Regions from separate parts of the Peribacillus sp. B2I2 genome, predicted to be linked through region 1. Evidence: predicted binding sites of a transcription regulator. Region 1 holds the regulator's gene; each other region holds the start of a gene.
What was found. The regulator Rex, encoded in region 1, represses fermentation and respiration genes when NADH is low (regulators of the CRP and FNR family bind a similar motif). The targets are predictions, from matches to a motif close to TTGTGAAATATTTCACAA.
Positions count from the first base shown of each region.

Region 1 (4,006 bases):
GCTTTCTCGATTCCTTTACGGATACCCATTGGATTAGCGCCAGCTGTTACGTTTTTAAGACCTTCACGGATCATGGCTTGTGCAAGAACCGTTGCAGTAGTTGTACCGTCACCAGCTACGTCGTTTGTTTTGCTTGCTACTTCAGCAACCAATTTCGCACCCATGTTTTCGAATGCATCTTCGAGTTCGATTTCTTTAGCGATCGTCACACCGTCATTAGTGATAAGCGGTGAACCGAATTTTTTCTCAAGAACCACGTTACGACCTTTTGGTCCAAGCGTTACTTTAACTGCATCTGCAAGTGCGTCCACACCACGAAGCATGGAGCGGCGTGCTTCTTCACTAAATTTAATTTCTTTAGCCATTTATAAGTACCTCCCTAAAATTTAAGAAAATTTTCGTTCAGTTAAGTATGATGTATAATTAGCCGATTACAGCTAGAATGTCGCTTTCACGTAAAATTAAGTATTCAGTATCTTCGTATTTAACTTCAGTACCTGCATATTTTGAGAAGATAATTAGATCGCCTTGGGCAACCTCTAAAGCAACACGTTCGCCATTTTCAAGGACACGGCCAGTACCAACAGCTACTACCTTACCTTCTTGTGGCTTTTCTTTTGCAGTATCAGGAAGAACAATACCGCTTGCAGTTTTTTCTTCAGATTGAACTAGTTCAATAATAACGCGATCACCTAATGGTTTTAACAAGTGAAACAACCTCCTCATATTCTCTTGATAATTTGTTTCATGATTATTAGCACTCTTCATCATCGAGTGCTAACACATTTATAATATTAAATAAACCGAGCCTTTTTTGCAAGTATCTTATCGAAAATTTTTTATTAATTTCTGATAAATTACGGGTATACTACTTTAGCATAATGATTCTTTTAACAAAGTGACTGAAATGTTTGATTAGGGGTACCTTTAAGTGGTGTTATGCTTCAATATTTGATACCATTTTGGAGTATGCGTTTATTGATTGTCCCCATATTTGGAACGTTCTAAGCGAAATGGGTGACAAAATAAAAGGAGTTTTCATTTTTGAAAAAAGAATATTGGTTCGTCATCATCACTTACATTGCCATGCAATTATCCAGTATCGTTGGGGTACCCATTTTCATGCTGATCGGGTCTTCAACTGGAATGCCTGCTGATGAACTCCAAGTGAAGTCTGCAGCATACTGGATCGTATTCAGCTTTCTCGTTGCTCTATCCTTGATTCTTTTTTTAATAAGAAAAGATATGAGGGAAAAGGTGGACACAAGGAATCAAGATTCTATTCCCATGTCCATATTATGGGCAATAGCAGGAGTGTTCATGGCTCTTTTTGCGCAAAGCATTGCCGGGAGCATTGAACAGATGCTTGGGGTGGAGCCTGAATCTGAAAATACGCAGCAGCTCATTTCACTCATTTACCAAGTCCCCATGGTCATTTTCGTCACTTCAGTAATTGGACCTATATTGGAAGAAATCATTTTCCGGAAAATCATTTTCGGATCACTTCATAAACGCTTTAACTTCTTTATTTCAGCTTTACTCAGTTCAGTTATTTTCGGCTTGGCGCATGGTGAATTGGAACATCTTCTTTTATATTCGGCAATGGGCTTCACCTTTGCTTTCCTTTATGCGAAAACGGGCCGCATCCTCGTGTCCATTAGCGCTCATGTTGCGATGAATACGCTTGTTATCATCCTTCAAGTGGTATATCGGAAAGATATTGAGAAGATGATAGATACTGCACAGGCATTCATCGGAGGTTTATTATGAAACGTCAATCACCATTATTCATGGGCATCATCTATGCAGGCTTAGGAGCTCTTTTTACCGCTATCGCGATTCAAACCGTCAGTTCTTCAGGATGGGGAATCTTTGCCTACATACTTGTACTGATCGCGACCCTCGACTTTGGATCGGGATTACGCATGATCATGCTTCACTTTAAGATTAAAGCCGCCCAAAAAAATAAGAAAAAATAAAAAACGCTGCTATGATGCAGCGTTTTTTTCATTCCTCCAATGCGGCTTCTTCCATTACAGGATAATGTTTCAGAAAATAGATGAGCGACTGAAGCTCCACAGCCAGGTCAATGTGGTGAACCCTTATGGATGGAGGTACTGTCAGCCGTGCAGGTGTGAAATTCAATATTCCTTTTATATCGGCTTTGACTAGACGATCGGTTATCGTCTGGGCTACCTGGGCAGGCACTGTCAAAATAGCCGCAGTAATATTATTTTCCTGCAATAGTGTATCGATTTGATCCATATGGTAGATTGGCACATCAGCTATTTGCTTGCCGACCTTATCTTCAGAGACTTCGAATGCCATTTCAATCTTCGTATTATTATTTTTCATGAAATTGTAATTTAAAAAAGCGGTCCCTAAATTTCCTACCCCGATTAAAGCGACTTTTGTCAATTCATCCTGATCTAGTGTTTTTCTAAAGAAGGATAATAAATAATTGACATTGTAGCCGTAGCCTTTTTTCCCAAGCGCGCCAAAGTAGGAAAAATCACGGCGAATGGTAGCAGAATCCACTTTTACGGCTTCGCTTAGCTCTGCCGAGGAAACTCTTTGTTTGCCTGAGGAATGTAAGTTTTTTAAAAATCGATAATACAATGGCAACCTTTTGGCTGTTGCCTGCGGTATCTTTGGGTCATGGTTCATCATTCTTCCCCGCCTTCACACATGCTTTTCAACTTAATCTCTATCTGTTTGTTTTACTTGTCTTTTATAATCGTTGCTAGAAACTCCGCCTGTTTTCTCCACTAAGAATGTAGGCCCGATTACCATTCCCTTATCAATGGCCTTACACATGTCATAAACAGTCAAGGCAGTCACGGATGCAGCTGTTAACGCTTCCATTTCCACACCTGTACTCCCTTTTGTCTTAGCTTCCGTTTCAATCCTAAGCCTATATCCTTGATCTTCCTTTTCCCAATCAAAGGCTATATTGACCCCTTGCAGAGCAATGGGGTGGCACATCGGAATTATATTGGATGTATTCTTGCTGGCCATTATTCCTGCAACTTGTGCAACAGCCAGTACATCACCCTTTTTCATTTTCTGGTTCGTGACCAATTCATATATTTCATCGTTCAATAAAATGCTCGATTGAGCTATAGCCGTCCGGGTTGTTTCAGGCTTAGCACTCACATCAACCATTTTGGCCCTGCCTTGCTCATTAAAATGCGTTAAGTCTCCCATTTAAGTAACCCCTCCTAAATCATACACTATTATTCCACTTTATGTAACAGCTTGTTTTAGCTTGGAACCAAGCTGTTGCCGATAATAACTAAAATACGTTACACTAACAATAATCAATTGAGGTGAAATCTATGATTTTATTACAAATCAATCAACTATCGAAATATTATGGAGCTGAACTTATTTTATCAAATATGAAGCTCGAAGTTCAAAATAAAGATCGAATTGCACTTGTTGGCCGTAACGGCGCCGGGAAATCCACTCTGCTAAAAATCATAGCCGGGCAGATTTCCCATGATGGCGGTGAAATAATCAAACCAAAAGGCGTCACCATCGGCTATATGGCCCAGGATACGGGACTGGAATCGGAACTTACCATTTGGGATGAGATGCTGACAGTATTCAAGGACCTTATAGAGCAAGAAAAAGAACTGCGTCGCCTTGAGGCCGATATGGCCAGACCTGACATCTTTGAAAACGAAGTAATTTACCAAAAAGTGTTGAATGAATATGACACTTTGATGGTAGCATTCAAAGAAAAGGGCGGTTATCAATATGAAGCGGATATCCGTTCCGTATTGCATGGACTTCAGTTTGCTGACTTTGACTATTCTACCCCAATTTCCACTTTAAGCGGTGGGCAAAAAACTAGACTTGCTTTAGGGAAACTGCTTTTAAGGAAACCGGATATATTGATTCTGGATGAGCCAACGAACCATTTGGATATCGAAACGCTCTCTTGGCTTGAGCAATATTTACAAGGCTACCAAGGAGCTGTTCTTATTGTTTCCCATGACCG
Region 1 is NZ_JBGCCB010000001.1:283,500-287,505, reverse strand. It holds gene groL (chaperonin GroEL) at 1-365, opposite strand, end outside; gene groES (co-chaperone GroES) at 424-708, opposite strand; gene ABIE66_RS01570 (CPBP family intramembrane glutamic endopeptidase) at 1,045-1,770, shown strand; gene ABIE66_RS01565 (YdiK family protein) at 1,767-1,979, shown strand; gene ABIE66_RS01560 (redox-sensing transcriptional repressor Rex) at 2,008-2,670, opposite strand; gene moaC (cyclic pyranopterin monophosphate synthase MoaC) at 2,701-3,207, opposite strand; gene ABIE66_RS01550 (ABC transporter ATP-binding protein) at 3,339-4,006, shown strand, end outside.

Region 2 (4,006 bases), 2.5 Mb from region 1:
ATAAACCGCCTCCAATGACGACTGCCTTTTTATACTTCCGTGAATTTTCAATCATCTTTTGGCAATCTTCAATCGTCCGAAATGCAATAACCCCTTCTTTATCAACACCGGTAACAGGAAGAATAAATGGGACAGAACCTGTAGCAATTATGAGCTTATCGTAGTAAACTTCCCTTCTTTTGTCTGTTTTTATCTTTTGAGTCTCTTTATCGATTTTCACGACCGTTTCACCCGTGAACAATTGGATATTATGCTTCGTATACCAGTTTCGTTCATTTATCGCGATATCTTCAAACGAAGTGTTTCCTTGAAGCACAGTCGACAATAAGATTCGATTATAGTTAACGTGTGGTTCACTTCCGAAAATAGTAATCTCGAAAGCATTTGGATTATTCATTATGATCGCCTCAACGCATCGTAATCCCGCCATTCCGTTCCCAATTAAGACCAGTTTTTGTTTATACATTTTATCCCCCCAAAAAACAAGTAATGAAATAAGCCAATAAAAGTAGTAAACATGGTTCTAAATCTTAACTGAATTCTTTCCGAGTACCCACGTTTTTCTCCATGAAAGCTGAGCTAGAACCAGGATTAGTAACGCCACGATTCCAATTATGGAAAATACTAAAAATCCTGTAGCGTATGTCCCAGTTATCTGTTTCAACGTTCCTAGTATGTTTGGAACCAAGAATCCGCCAACGCCTCCGGCAGCTCCTACAATTCCTGTAATGAAACCAATTTCTTTAGAAAATCGCTGTGGAACTAACTGAAAGACAGCCCCGTTACCCATACCGAGAAATAACATTCCGATAAACAGTAAAATCGTAACGGTAGAAAAAGAATAAAGAAAACTAATACCGAACATACATAATGTTAGTCCAATAAATAAAAACATTAGCAGTTTAACTCCACCTATTTTATCGGCAATAAAGCCTCCGACGGGACGAAAGAAACTTCCGGCGATGACACATAATGTAACAAATTCCCCTGCCCTTATTCGTGTTAACCCATATTCATCAACAAAAAAGATGCTTAAAAAGCTAGTGAACCCAACAAATCCCCCAAAAGTCACACTGTAGAGAATACAGAAATACCATGTATCTGCTATTTTAAATACTGTGAAATATTCCTTGAGCGGTTTTGCAGGCGGTTGAGATGGTGCGTCTTTTGCGATTAAAATATAAATGACAAACACGATGGTTAATGGAATCAAAGCTAACCCCATAACATTATGCCAGCCAATTGACTCTGCGATACGCGGTCCAAACAGGGTCGCAAACAGAGTTCCGCTGTTACCGGCTCCCGCAATGCCCATCGCAAGACCCTGCAAATGAGGGGGATACCAGCGACTAGCCATTGGAAGTGCTGCAGCAAAACTTGCACCAGCCACTCCTAGCAAAATCCCAATTAAATAGAGCTCCGCTAAACTTTCTCCGAATAACCATCCCCAAAAAAGTGGAATCATCGTAACAAGCATCCCGCCGATCGAGGTTTTCCGTGGACCGATGCGATCAGTCAAAAAACCAAGAACGAGCCGGAAAAACGAGCCTCCCAAAATCGGAATAGCTACAATCAAACCTTTTTCAGCTGGCGAAAGACCGAAATCCTTTGTAATATAGACACCGAGCGCACCTAATAATACCCAAATCATAAAACTAATATCAAAATAAAGGAATGAAGCTAATAATGACGGTGCATGACCGCTTTTTTTCAATTCAGTTATTTTCATTTTCATCTCTCCCATACTTTATTAATTGAATATTCGTTTATTTTACTCTTATAAAAGCGAGAATTCTTTGTTTATGTGAGAAAACATTACACACTTTTTTTTGAAAGTTATAAAATTTGAGTACTTTATATTGGTTATTTGTTAAAATTTTAATAATTTCAATTAGGTTTTCTTCTATAAACATAACTCCGCCATAGGAATTGAATGATATTCGGGTTTCTAAGGTGATATAAAGTCACAAGCTTTAAGTATTTTCCAGTTAAAGACGAGATACACCAATCGAATACTCCAATAAGTTTTTCGTAATATTCTCCTTACAAAAAAAGAGAAGCCTAATGCACAGGCTTCTCTTCGTTACAAATTCCTCATTCTTAAATCGCAAACATTACATATGTACAAGATTTAGCAATCATAAGCACATCTCATTGTTGAATTACCCTCAAATGATGACCATCATCATTTAACGGCGGGTTCTTCCCACGGCACGAAACAAGGACCTCCTTCATATGATGTGTTATGAGCGGCATGTAGATATTTGATATTTAATAATCAGATTATATCCGAGGAAAGGTTGGGTGCAATAATATGAAGCAAAATTCAATTCATAACATTCCATTTCAAAATCTTCAAGAAAAAAACATGTCATTCGAAGAGGTATTCGTTCATATTGTAGAATTCATGAAATTAAATCCATCCGGTAACTTTCGATTAATGGTTGGTACAGATTCGCAAGTACATAAAAAACATACGGTTTTCATTACAGGCATCGTAATACGGCAGGTCGGGAATGGTGTGTGGGGTTGTATAAGGAAAGTGATGATCCCTAGAAGGATGCTGCATTTACATGAGCGAATTTCCAAAGAATTGTCGTTAACTGAGGAGATTGTATCCATGTTTACGGAGGAAAGGAAAAATCAGTTAATCGATATTGTCCTGCCTGCCGTATATCAAGGGGCAACGTTCATCATGGAAGGCCATATTGATATAGGGATTGGAAAGCGGAACAAAACCAGTGAGTTTGTAAATGAAATGGTAGCAAGGATGGAATCCATGGGAGTGGAACCGAAAATTAAGCCCAATGCCTTCGTTGCCTCAAGTTATGCCAACCGATATACAAAAAAAGAGTGATGTCTCCAAAGAAGTAAATCTATGAACAATGGCATTTTCTTCAAAATGCTTTTCGGTTTGGTTTTTCAGACTATAAAGCGGTACATGCAATTCATTTAGTGCATTAATTATTGGAAAAACCAAAAAACCGGCCTCGAAGCGAGACCGGTTTCAATATTAAAGATGTAAGCCGCCATTGCCGTACCCAGTAAGAAAGTTTTAAACCACCACTCCTCAAAGTGGGTGTTTGCAGAAACAATCCTGTTGTCCAAGTCAGTGACGAGGCATAACATTCCTGTTTCAATATAAAACTCCCTATTACAGCTTAAAGGTTAAAACTTTATTATCATTACGAACAGTGCAGCTTGTATTTTTATATTACAGGAAATCCTCAAATCATACAATGTTAATTATCACCATTAACTGGCCATTCAAATATAAAATGGCTTTCGAATGGAAATGGATAGCATTCGTTAGTATCAAATTATTGATCAAAATAACCGATAAAATCACCTTGGTCTTTATTTTGTAGATATAATACCGTTTCTTTGTCAGAAATAGTAGGCAATCCGAAATCTTGTTCATACCTCTCTATACCTTTTCCTGTAATGATAATCCAATCCCCTTCCTTACCTTCGTGTATTGCCTCCTGGATGGCAAAAGTCCTATCTGGAATAACCTTCCCATTACCAGAAGAGTAATCGCTTTGCAGTTTATTGAGTGACGATTCCATCACATCAATTCCCTCCGAATTCAAATCATCCATCGTCAAAATCGATACATCACTATATTCCGATGATACTTTAACCATTTCTGCCCTTTTGGTTGTATCTCGACCACCTCGGAAACCAAAGATATGAAAAATCTTTTCCGCCCCGCATTCTTTGGCAGTTTGAAGCATGTGATGAATGGCATCAGCAGTATGAGCATAATCGATGACTATTGTCGGTCCATCTTCTTTCTTATACATTTCAAATCTTCCTGGCACACCAGAAAATTGTTTTAGTGACATGAGAATTTCCTCTTTTTTGATCGGAAACATCTTCGCTATGGAATACGCTGCGGTTGCGTTATATAAATTATGAAGTCCAGGTAATGGTAATTCAATTTTCACAAAGTCATGATGCTCATTCAATAAAATAAAGGGGGTCGTTGCGGTATTATAATTGG
Region 2 is NZ_JBGCCB010000001.1:2,798,030-2,802,035, forward strand. It holds gene nirB (nitrite reductase large subunit NirB) at 1-466, opposite strand, end outside; gene ABIE66_RS13855 (nitrate/nitrite transporter) at 524-1,729, opposite strand; gene ABIE66_RS13860 (ribonuclease H-like YkuK family protein) at 2,315-2,857, shown strand; RNA gene ssrS (6S RNA) at 3,020-3,206, opposite strand; gene ABIE66_RS13870 (UDP-N-acetylmuramoyl-L-alanyl-D-glutamate--2,6-diaminopimelate ligase) at 3,321-4,006, opposite strand, start outside.
Region 2: the regulator Rex is predicted to act here: its motif matches at 1,868-1,885, upstream of ABIE66_RS13855 (nitrate/nitrite transporter).

Region 3 (4,006 bases), 220 kb from region 1:
TGGCCAGTATGGAAGAACTGCCGCAATATTACATCCAAAATGTTCCAGAAGTCGTAAAGTCCGGCGTAATGGTGACGAGTATAGAGGCGGGATCGGCTGCGGCGAATGGAGGGCTTAAGCAACAGGATATCATTGTGGAGATTGATGGAACGAAAATAAAAACGTCAGCAGAATTAAGGAAAATTTTATACACAGATAAGAAAATCGGCGATAAAGTAAAGGTTAAAGTCTATCGGGGGACTGAAGAGAAAACGGTAACGATAACCTTGCAAAACTCATAGATAGAAGGAAGGCCTCTGATTGATCATCAGGGGTCTTTTATTTGAAAATGTAGTTAAAAAGTTTTTAATAGTATTGAAAGTGTTGATATCGGAAAAAATGATAGTGTATTTATACTGTTTATCAGATTTTTCATATAGTCTCGAATACCTAAAAGTGAATAGCGGCGTATTCTATTTGTCAAGGTTTACATTATAGATATGTTAAAAAATAGAAAAGATTTGACAAATTTGTGAAATGTCATAAAATAGAAAGAAAGGGGATGAAATTATGGAAGCTAATCAGAAGATGTTGGATGCAGTGAAATGGGTATCGGGCACAGGTTGCGTAATCGGAATTATTATTTTTGCTTTAAGTTTTTTTGTAAGCGATTACAATAAGGATTATATATTTACCGCTGTTGGAATCGCCATCACACTAAGCGCAGCTGCCATTTTTCTAGTTGGTATATTTTTTGTCCTGACAGAGGAAATGGTAATGAATACACGTAAAGGCGAAAGAATTGAACCGGAAACGACTAAAATCATAAAAATGAAAACAAAGGCTAAAGCTCCAACAAACAGAAGTACAGAATTCAGTAACTAAAACGAGGAATTTAGCGCAATATACTGTTTTTCTAAACAAAATTAGTTGTTCTTTTGCCTAACTTGCTGAATTTGAGTCAACTTGATCACAAACGATGAATGCGCTTTCATTTTGTGTATTATCAGAACGAATTATCGATTTGTTACATTTTAATTCATTATACTGCCACTCGTCATTGCCAAACACACGATGTGCTTGTACATCCAAACCAACTGCCTGCACGCCAGGAATTCTCAATTACATTTTAAACAATATCTACGAGAAAAGGACACTTTTAAGAAGTCCTTTTTTTGTGGTTTTTTTCTATGTACTTTTAATTGAAAATTCAAAAGGGAAAGGGGTACAGGTATCAATATGGGGTTATTGAGCAGTGGTTTTGCTAAAGGCAGATTTGATAGCAAACCTGAATTACTTACTACGCTTTTGCTACACGGCTGTTTAAAAATACTGACAGGGCATAAGGCAAAAGAACCCAATTACATTTCACACTCGTTGTTCCCTTATACATATATAATATTGACCTGTGTTGGTTCATAAGGGTATTGAAGCATGGAGACAACATCGTGTCCCATGTGTCTACCATTTACCAACCTCCATGGCCGAGTGAAAAAAATCCGTTTTAAATCATGGTATCTAACGATAAATAAGTAATTGACAGGATAGGTAATATAATTCATAATCTTTAAGAGTTTTGAGGCAATATACACGGTGACTATAATGTGAAATTTTTTATTTCATTATATTAGAGTAATATTAAATGGAAAGAGGATCGGTACTATTTGTAATCCTTCACTGATAAGTGAATTTTCAAAGGCAAGATATGAAACATTTATTATATTTCATTTGCTGAAGATTTTCGAACATTTCAGTTCATTTACCATCTTCTTACTGCTCTTTAATGAACTTTATGTGACAGATGTCACTTTGTATTGTCTTTTTTTAGACTTGGGATTAATATTGGTATGTCGGGGTTTGTGAACATGGTAACACTTTGTCCGAATAATTACCAATTGGAATTTTATTATGTAAGAAAGGGGTAGTACTATGAAAATAAAATGGGCTCTATTAACTATACTTTTTACTATTGCCACTGTGCTAACCGGTTGCGATAACCCATTAATGGTCTTGGACCCTAAAGGGCCAGTAGCTGCAACACAAGCAGATGTTATTATGATTTCGATATGGACAATGGCCTTTGTCGTCCTTGTCGTTATGGTACTGTATATCTTCATGATAATGAAATATCGTGCTTCCAAACAGCGTGATGATTATGAACCGCCTCATATTGAAGGAAGTAAGGTTCTTGAAATAATTTGGGTTGCGATCCCAATTTTGATCGTCGCTTTCCTATCCGTTGTTACTGTTAAAACAACAAATGAAGTTGAGGCAACACCTAAAGGGTACGGAGATCAAGAACCTTTAGTCATTTACGCTTCATCTTCCAACTGGAAGTGGCATTTTAGTTATCCGGAAGAAGATATCGAAACGGTCAACTATCTGTTTATACCGACTAACCGACCAATCGAATTTAAACTTTACTCATTCGGTCCAATCTCAAGTTTCTGGATTCCACAACTTGGAGGACAAAAATACGCGATGTCGGACATGGTTAATACGTTGCACTTAGCAGCTGATGTACCAGGTGAGTATATGGGTCGAAATTCAAACTTCAGTGGTTCAGGTTTTGCTCAGCAAACGTTCAACGTTAATGCATTGTCAGCAAAAGATTACGATAAGTGGGTAGATGAAATTAAAGCTACTGCTAAACCGATTACTGAGGAAAAATTCAATGAATTATTAAAACCTGGCCATGTGGGACAATCCACTTACACTGGAACTCACTTAGAGTTTTCACCAGCTCCTGAAGGGGAAAATGCTGGTCATGACCACGGATCTTCTGATACTGAAGAAAATGATTCCAAGGATTCACACGAGGAACATTCAGAACACAGCAACATGAATCACTAAGAATTAATTTCGTTCGATAAAACAACTAGGTTTACAAGATAAGGAATATTTTCCTGAAAGGAGTCACAAAAGTATGGATTACTTTGATCGATTTGCCGTACCTCATCCAAGCCCTGCGATTTATGCATCCATGGTTGCCATTGGCTTAACCATGATTGCGGTTGTTGCCGGAATTACCTATTTTAAAAAATGGGGTTACTTATGGCGTGAGTGGTTAACAACGGTTGACCATAAACGTATTGGTATCATGTACATCTTGGCAGCACTGCTTATGCTTTTCCGCGGTGGCGTCGATGCTCTTATGATGCGTGCTCAAACGGCTATTCCAGATAACGGTCTTTTGGATGGACAGCATTATAATGAGGTATTTACAACACACGGGGTCGTCATGATCCTGTTCATGGCTATGCCATTTATCATTGGGTTAATGAACATTGTTACACCATTACAAATTGGAGCGCGTGACGTAGCATTCCCACGTCTGAACGCAGTAAGCTTCTGGTTATTCTTCATGGGGGCAATGCTATTTAACATCTCTTTCGTAGTCGGTGGTTCTCCTGATGCAGGTTGGACATCTTACTTCCCGCTGGCAAGTAACGATTTCAGTGAATCAGTCGGTTCGAACTATTACGCGATTTCACTTCAAATCGCTGGTATCGGTACATTAATGACTGGTATCAACTTTATCGTAACCATCTTGAAAATGAGAGCACCTGGCCTGAACTTAATGAAAATGCCAATGTTCACATGGTCTATCTTGATTACAAACTTCATTATCGTTTTCGCTTTCCCTGTATTGACAGTGGCACTTGCGTTGATGACAATGGATCGTCTATTCGGAACTCAATTCTTTACGATGGCCAATGGCGGTAGCGATATGCTTTGGGCAAACTTGTTCTGGGTTTGGGGACATCCTGAAGTTTATATAGTTATTCTTCCAGCTTTCGGTATTTACAGTGAAATCATTTCGACATTTGCACGTCGTAACCTGTACGGGTATAATTCGATGGTTATCTCCATGGTAGCTATTTCTACTTTATCTTTCATTGTATGGGCTCACCATTTCTATACAATGGGCCACGGTGCAATGGTTAATGGTATCTTCTCGATTACCACGATGGCAATTGCAGTCCCGACCGGTGTTAAGATCTTCAACTGGTTGTTCACACTTTGG
Region 3 is NZ_JBGCCB010000001.1:498,547-502,552, forward strand. It holds gene ABIE66_RS02485 (S1C family serine protease) at 1-281, shown strand, start outside; gene ABIE66_RS02490 (hypothetical protein) at 550-864, shown strand; gene ABIE66_RS02495 (hypothetical protein) at 922-1,101, opposite strand; gene qoxA (cytochrome aa3 quinol oxidase subunit II) at 1,909-2,832, shown strand; gene qoxB (cytochrome aa3 quinol oxidase subunit I) at 2,906-4,006, shown strand, end outside.
Region 3: the regulator Rex is predicted to act here: its motif matches at 1,772-1,789, upstream of qoxA (cytochrome aa3 quinol oxidase subunit II).

Region 4 (4,006 bases), 4.3 Mb from region 1:
AAAAGTTAATCCTAGTGAAATAAAAATGCCCTTTACTCCCAATGACCGGGAATAAAGGGCATGTACCGCGGACATGTAAATGCATGTCAACGGCTATTATAAATTAATAAGCCAAGCTGAATAGGGCTTTGATGTGTGATAGATAGCGAATATTACTTGCTTCTTTCATCAATGTAGCCGGCAGACCTTTTAGGGAAGTGTTATTGGCTCCAACGGTTGCCACCGCATCCTTACGGCCAAGGCTCGCAAGTGTACCTGAGTTTACAGGTGAAAATTCTTCAAGTTTCTTGCCTTCAAACGCTGCATAAAGGTTGTATCCAACAAGCTCACCCATTTGCCAAGCATTTTGTGCAGTAGGAGCGTATGGACGTCCGCCTTCTGGAGGGAAAGCAAGGGCACTGTCCCCGACGACGAATACATCATTATGGGATTTGGATTGCAAATACTCATTGACGGCCGCTTTGCCGCGATCCACTTCAAGGCCTGATTCGCCTACGATAGGAAGGGCTGCGACTCCGCCTGTCCAAACAAGCGTATTGGCAACGATCGTTTGTCCATCTTTCAATTCGATTTGGTTTCCTTTAACACCCGTAACAGGCAGACCTGTCAAGAATTCAACGCCGCGTGCTTCCAAGCTTGTCATGGCACGTTCGATTAAGTGATCAGGCAGGACCGGTAGGATTTTTGGACCAGCTTCCACAAGCTTGATTTTCAAGTCCTTGAAGTCCACTCCGAACTTTTTGGCGATTTTAGGGAAATGATCCACGATTTCACCGATTAACTCGACGCCCGTCAAGCCGCCGCCGCCGATCACGATCGTTGCGTCCGCCTCATTATTCGTTTGTGCATATTCGCGGATGCGATCTTCGATATGTTTGTAAATCTTGTTTGCATCATTTACGGATTTCAAGACCATGCTGTTTTCCTCAAGTCCCGGAATGCCGAAGAATCCTGTTTGGCTTCCCAAAGCAACAACCAGGGCATCATAAGATAAAGTGGAGCCATTGGAAAGCTTCACTTCTTTTTTATCGACTGAGAAAGACTCCACTTTGGAAATGGCAAGGTCGATATCTTTTCCTTTAAAAAGCTTTTCCAAAGGAATGGAAACAGCTTGTTCAGAAATGGATCCGCCTGCAAGACGGTGCAATTCGGTGATGATTTGGTGCGTTGGAAATTGGTTCACCACTGTAACCTGCACTTCATCCTTCTTGTAATATTCACGTACGGATAAGGCAGATAGTAATCCAGCATAACCTGCACCTAAGATGACGATTTGTTTTGACATAGTTAATCCCCCGTCCTTACTGATTGAAAGTTTATCAAATTATTTTTGGTTTTTACGTTCTGAAGAGACTTCAAGAAAAGCTTGGGCGAAACGGAAAAGCTTTTGCGCTTGCGGGTCTTTCATCATTCTTAACAGACCAAAAAGACCGATCACATCATTATTCACTTCAGCGCGATCCTTAGCTTCGATGGAAGTGGCCGCAAGCCCTTTCACTGAATCGACCACAGGTCCTGCGATCTCCGAAATGGCGCTGACCGTATCCTTTTTCAAAACATCATCAGTCGCTACTGATTGAGCAAAATCATAAGACTTTGTTAAAATATTCACTATCTCAGTCAGCTTTGGTAACTGCTCAACTAAAGTGTTCAAGGATTCCTGAACCTCAGGCTTTAATAATTGGTCCAGTACATCTAATTGTTTTTGGCGGTCATTAAGTTGTTCAGTCTGTGATTGGGTAATCGTTTCTGACATATCCAATTCTCCTTTACAATAAGCATTTTGTTAAAATAATTAGAAAAACTTGTAAAATATTGCACAAAGTGCAACACGAAAAAAATACTTTTAAAAATTAAATAAAAGCTATCCTTTAGTATATCCCTTTAGCTTCATGAAAACAGCTGATTTTTTAAAAATATCCATAAAATAAGCTTTTCCTTCATATTTAAAGGATCTAACCAAATGGAAGGTCTTATGTATGGCCTGAAATTTTTCACTAAAATGGACCATTTTGTAAAATGTCTATCGTCGTCGCCTGTCATACATATTTCCTTCTTTATCTGCCATCCTAAATGATGGAGGTGAATATTGTGACTGATTCAGAATCTAAACTTGTAGAAGAGAATAATGATAAGAAGCATAATAAACTGGTTGGCAATATGGAATATACGAAAGCGCAACTATTGGAAGGCATGAATGGAATTTCTGAAGTTTACCTCAAAAACAGTGAGGAAGGCACATCGGAAACATCTGATAAATAATAATTTCGTAAGCATAGCGAACCAGTTATGCTTACTTAGTGTTGCTCATTTTTGTAAAAAAAACTCCTCAATCCTCACTATGCAGCTGTTCGGATATTCTGAAAGTTAACTCTTAGCTTCGCTGGCTGGCGAAGTCCATTAGATTCGACAGTTATTTATAGATTAATCTTTTAAATCACCGACCATTTTAAGGCGATGGCAGACCTAAATCAAAAACCAGTTATATCAATTATTTCTTATTGATATGACTGGTTTTTTTATTTCATCATTCATCTTGTTCCGTTTTTTGGCCTTCGGAACCCTCAGACTGTATACAATTTGGACGTTGATTTCCGCTCAAGAAACTCGCTTTCCGCGGGCGGTCCGGGAGTCTCCTCGGCTTGCGCCTGCGGGGTCTCCCCTAGACGCGCTTTTCCCGCAGGAGTCTCGCGCCTTCCTCTCCAATCAACTTTGTGAAGGTGTTGCTTTTGGTCATTGGTTCGGAATTATTTGACGAAAGATACGTTTTCCGCCCCCTTTCTCCTACGCCTACAGTCTTTTCAAATAGAACCGTGTGAATGAGTGTCAGCCAACCGCTGGATTTTCTTATTCATTAGGATAAGAACCATTCTTAATGGAAACCCATCAATTCCTTCACATGTTTACAATTCTCTTCGGAAGTGAGCATTTCCAAGAGCGTGAAGGCAACATCGAATGCTGTTGAAGGATTGTAGGATGTAATGATATTATCAGTGACGACAATCGGTTCATTAACGACAATCGCACCAAAATCTTTTAGCTGACCCTGTCTCTTACTAGTTGGATGATTGTACGTAGTGGCTTTTCTTCCATTCAATATCCCGCTTTTTCCTAATGGTAGAGAACCTACACAAATCGTTGCTATGATTTTGTTCTTATTGTGAAAATACTTTATAACATCAAGAAACCTCTGATCATATGCATCATCATAGAAACCGGCTTCTTCAAAGCCTCCAGGAATGGCCAAAGCATCGAAGTCATCAAGATTTACTTGATCGATGGTCAATTCGGGCTGCACGATGAAATTCCATGTGCATTTCAATTGTTCATGAAGTCCCACCGTAACCAGATCAGTGGTACCATCACCCTCCAATTTATTCCATCCCAATACATCTGTAAAAACACTTGCTTCAACTGCTTCGAATCCATTGGAAAGCAGCATCAATACTTTTTTCATAGCAGCATCCCCCTTAACTTTATATTTGTATTAATTATATAAAAATGAAATTCCCCATTACATACGATTAATTACGTATTAAATACATTTCTATTTATTTTATAATGTATTTAGATGATTTTTATTAATAATGAAAAGTGAGGGCGATTGAGTTGGATAGAACGGATAAAAAGATACTTTCCCTGTTGGAGAATAATGGGCGCATGTCAATGAAGGAACTGGCACATGAAGTTTCCTTGACAGCTCCAGCAACTAAAGAACGTGTTAATAAATTGGAGGAAAGCGGAGTGATAAAAGGATATAAAACGGAAATATCCCTTGAAAAACTTGATAGGAGCATTACAGCTTTCATTTTATTCGAAACGGATCGATGTAAAGACTTTTATAATTTTAGCTTAAGTCATCCAGACGTTCTGGAGTGCCACCGGTTAGCCGGACAATACAGTTATCTTATTAAAATAAGTACATTTTCCATGGAAACACTGGAAGAATTCGTCGATGAAGCCATCAAATACGGGAAATCTTCCACCCATCTGATTTTTTCTTCAG
Region 4 is NZ_JBGCCB010000001.1:4,585,146-4,589,151, reverse strand. It holds gene ABIE66_RS22775 (NAD(P)/FAD-dependent oxidoreductase) at 104-1,285, opposite strand; gene ABIE66_RS22770 (helical membrane plugin domain-containing protein) at 1,325-1,756, opposite strand; gene ABIE66_RS22765 (hypothetical protein) at 2,092-2,262, shown strand; gene ABIE66_RS22760 (DJ-1/PfpI family protein) at 2,873-3,457, opposite strand; gene ABIE66_RS22755 (Lrp/AsnC family transcriptional regulator) at 3,610-4,006, shown strand, end outside.
Region 4: the regulator Rex is predicted to act here: its motif matches at 1,806-1,823, upstream of ABIE66_RS22770 (helical membrane plugin domain-containing protein).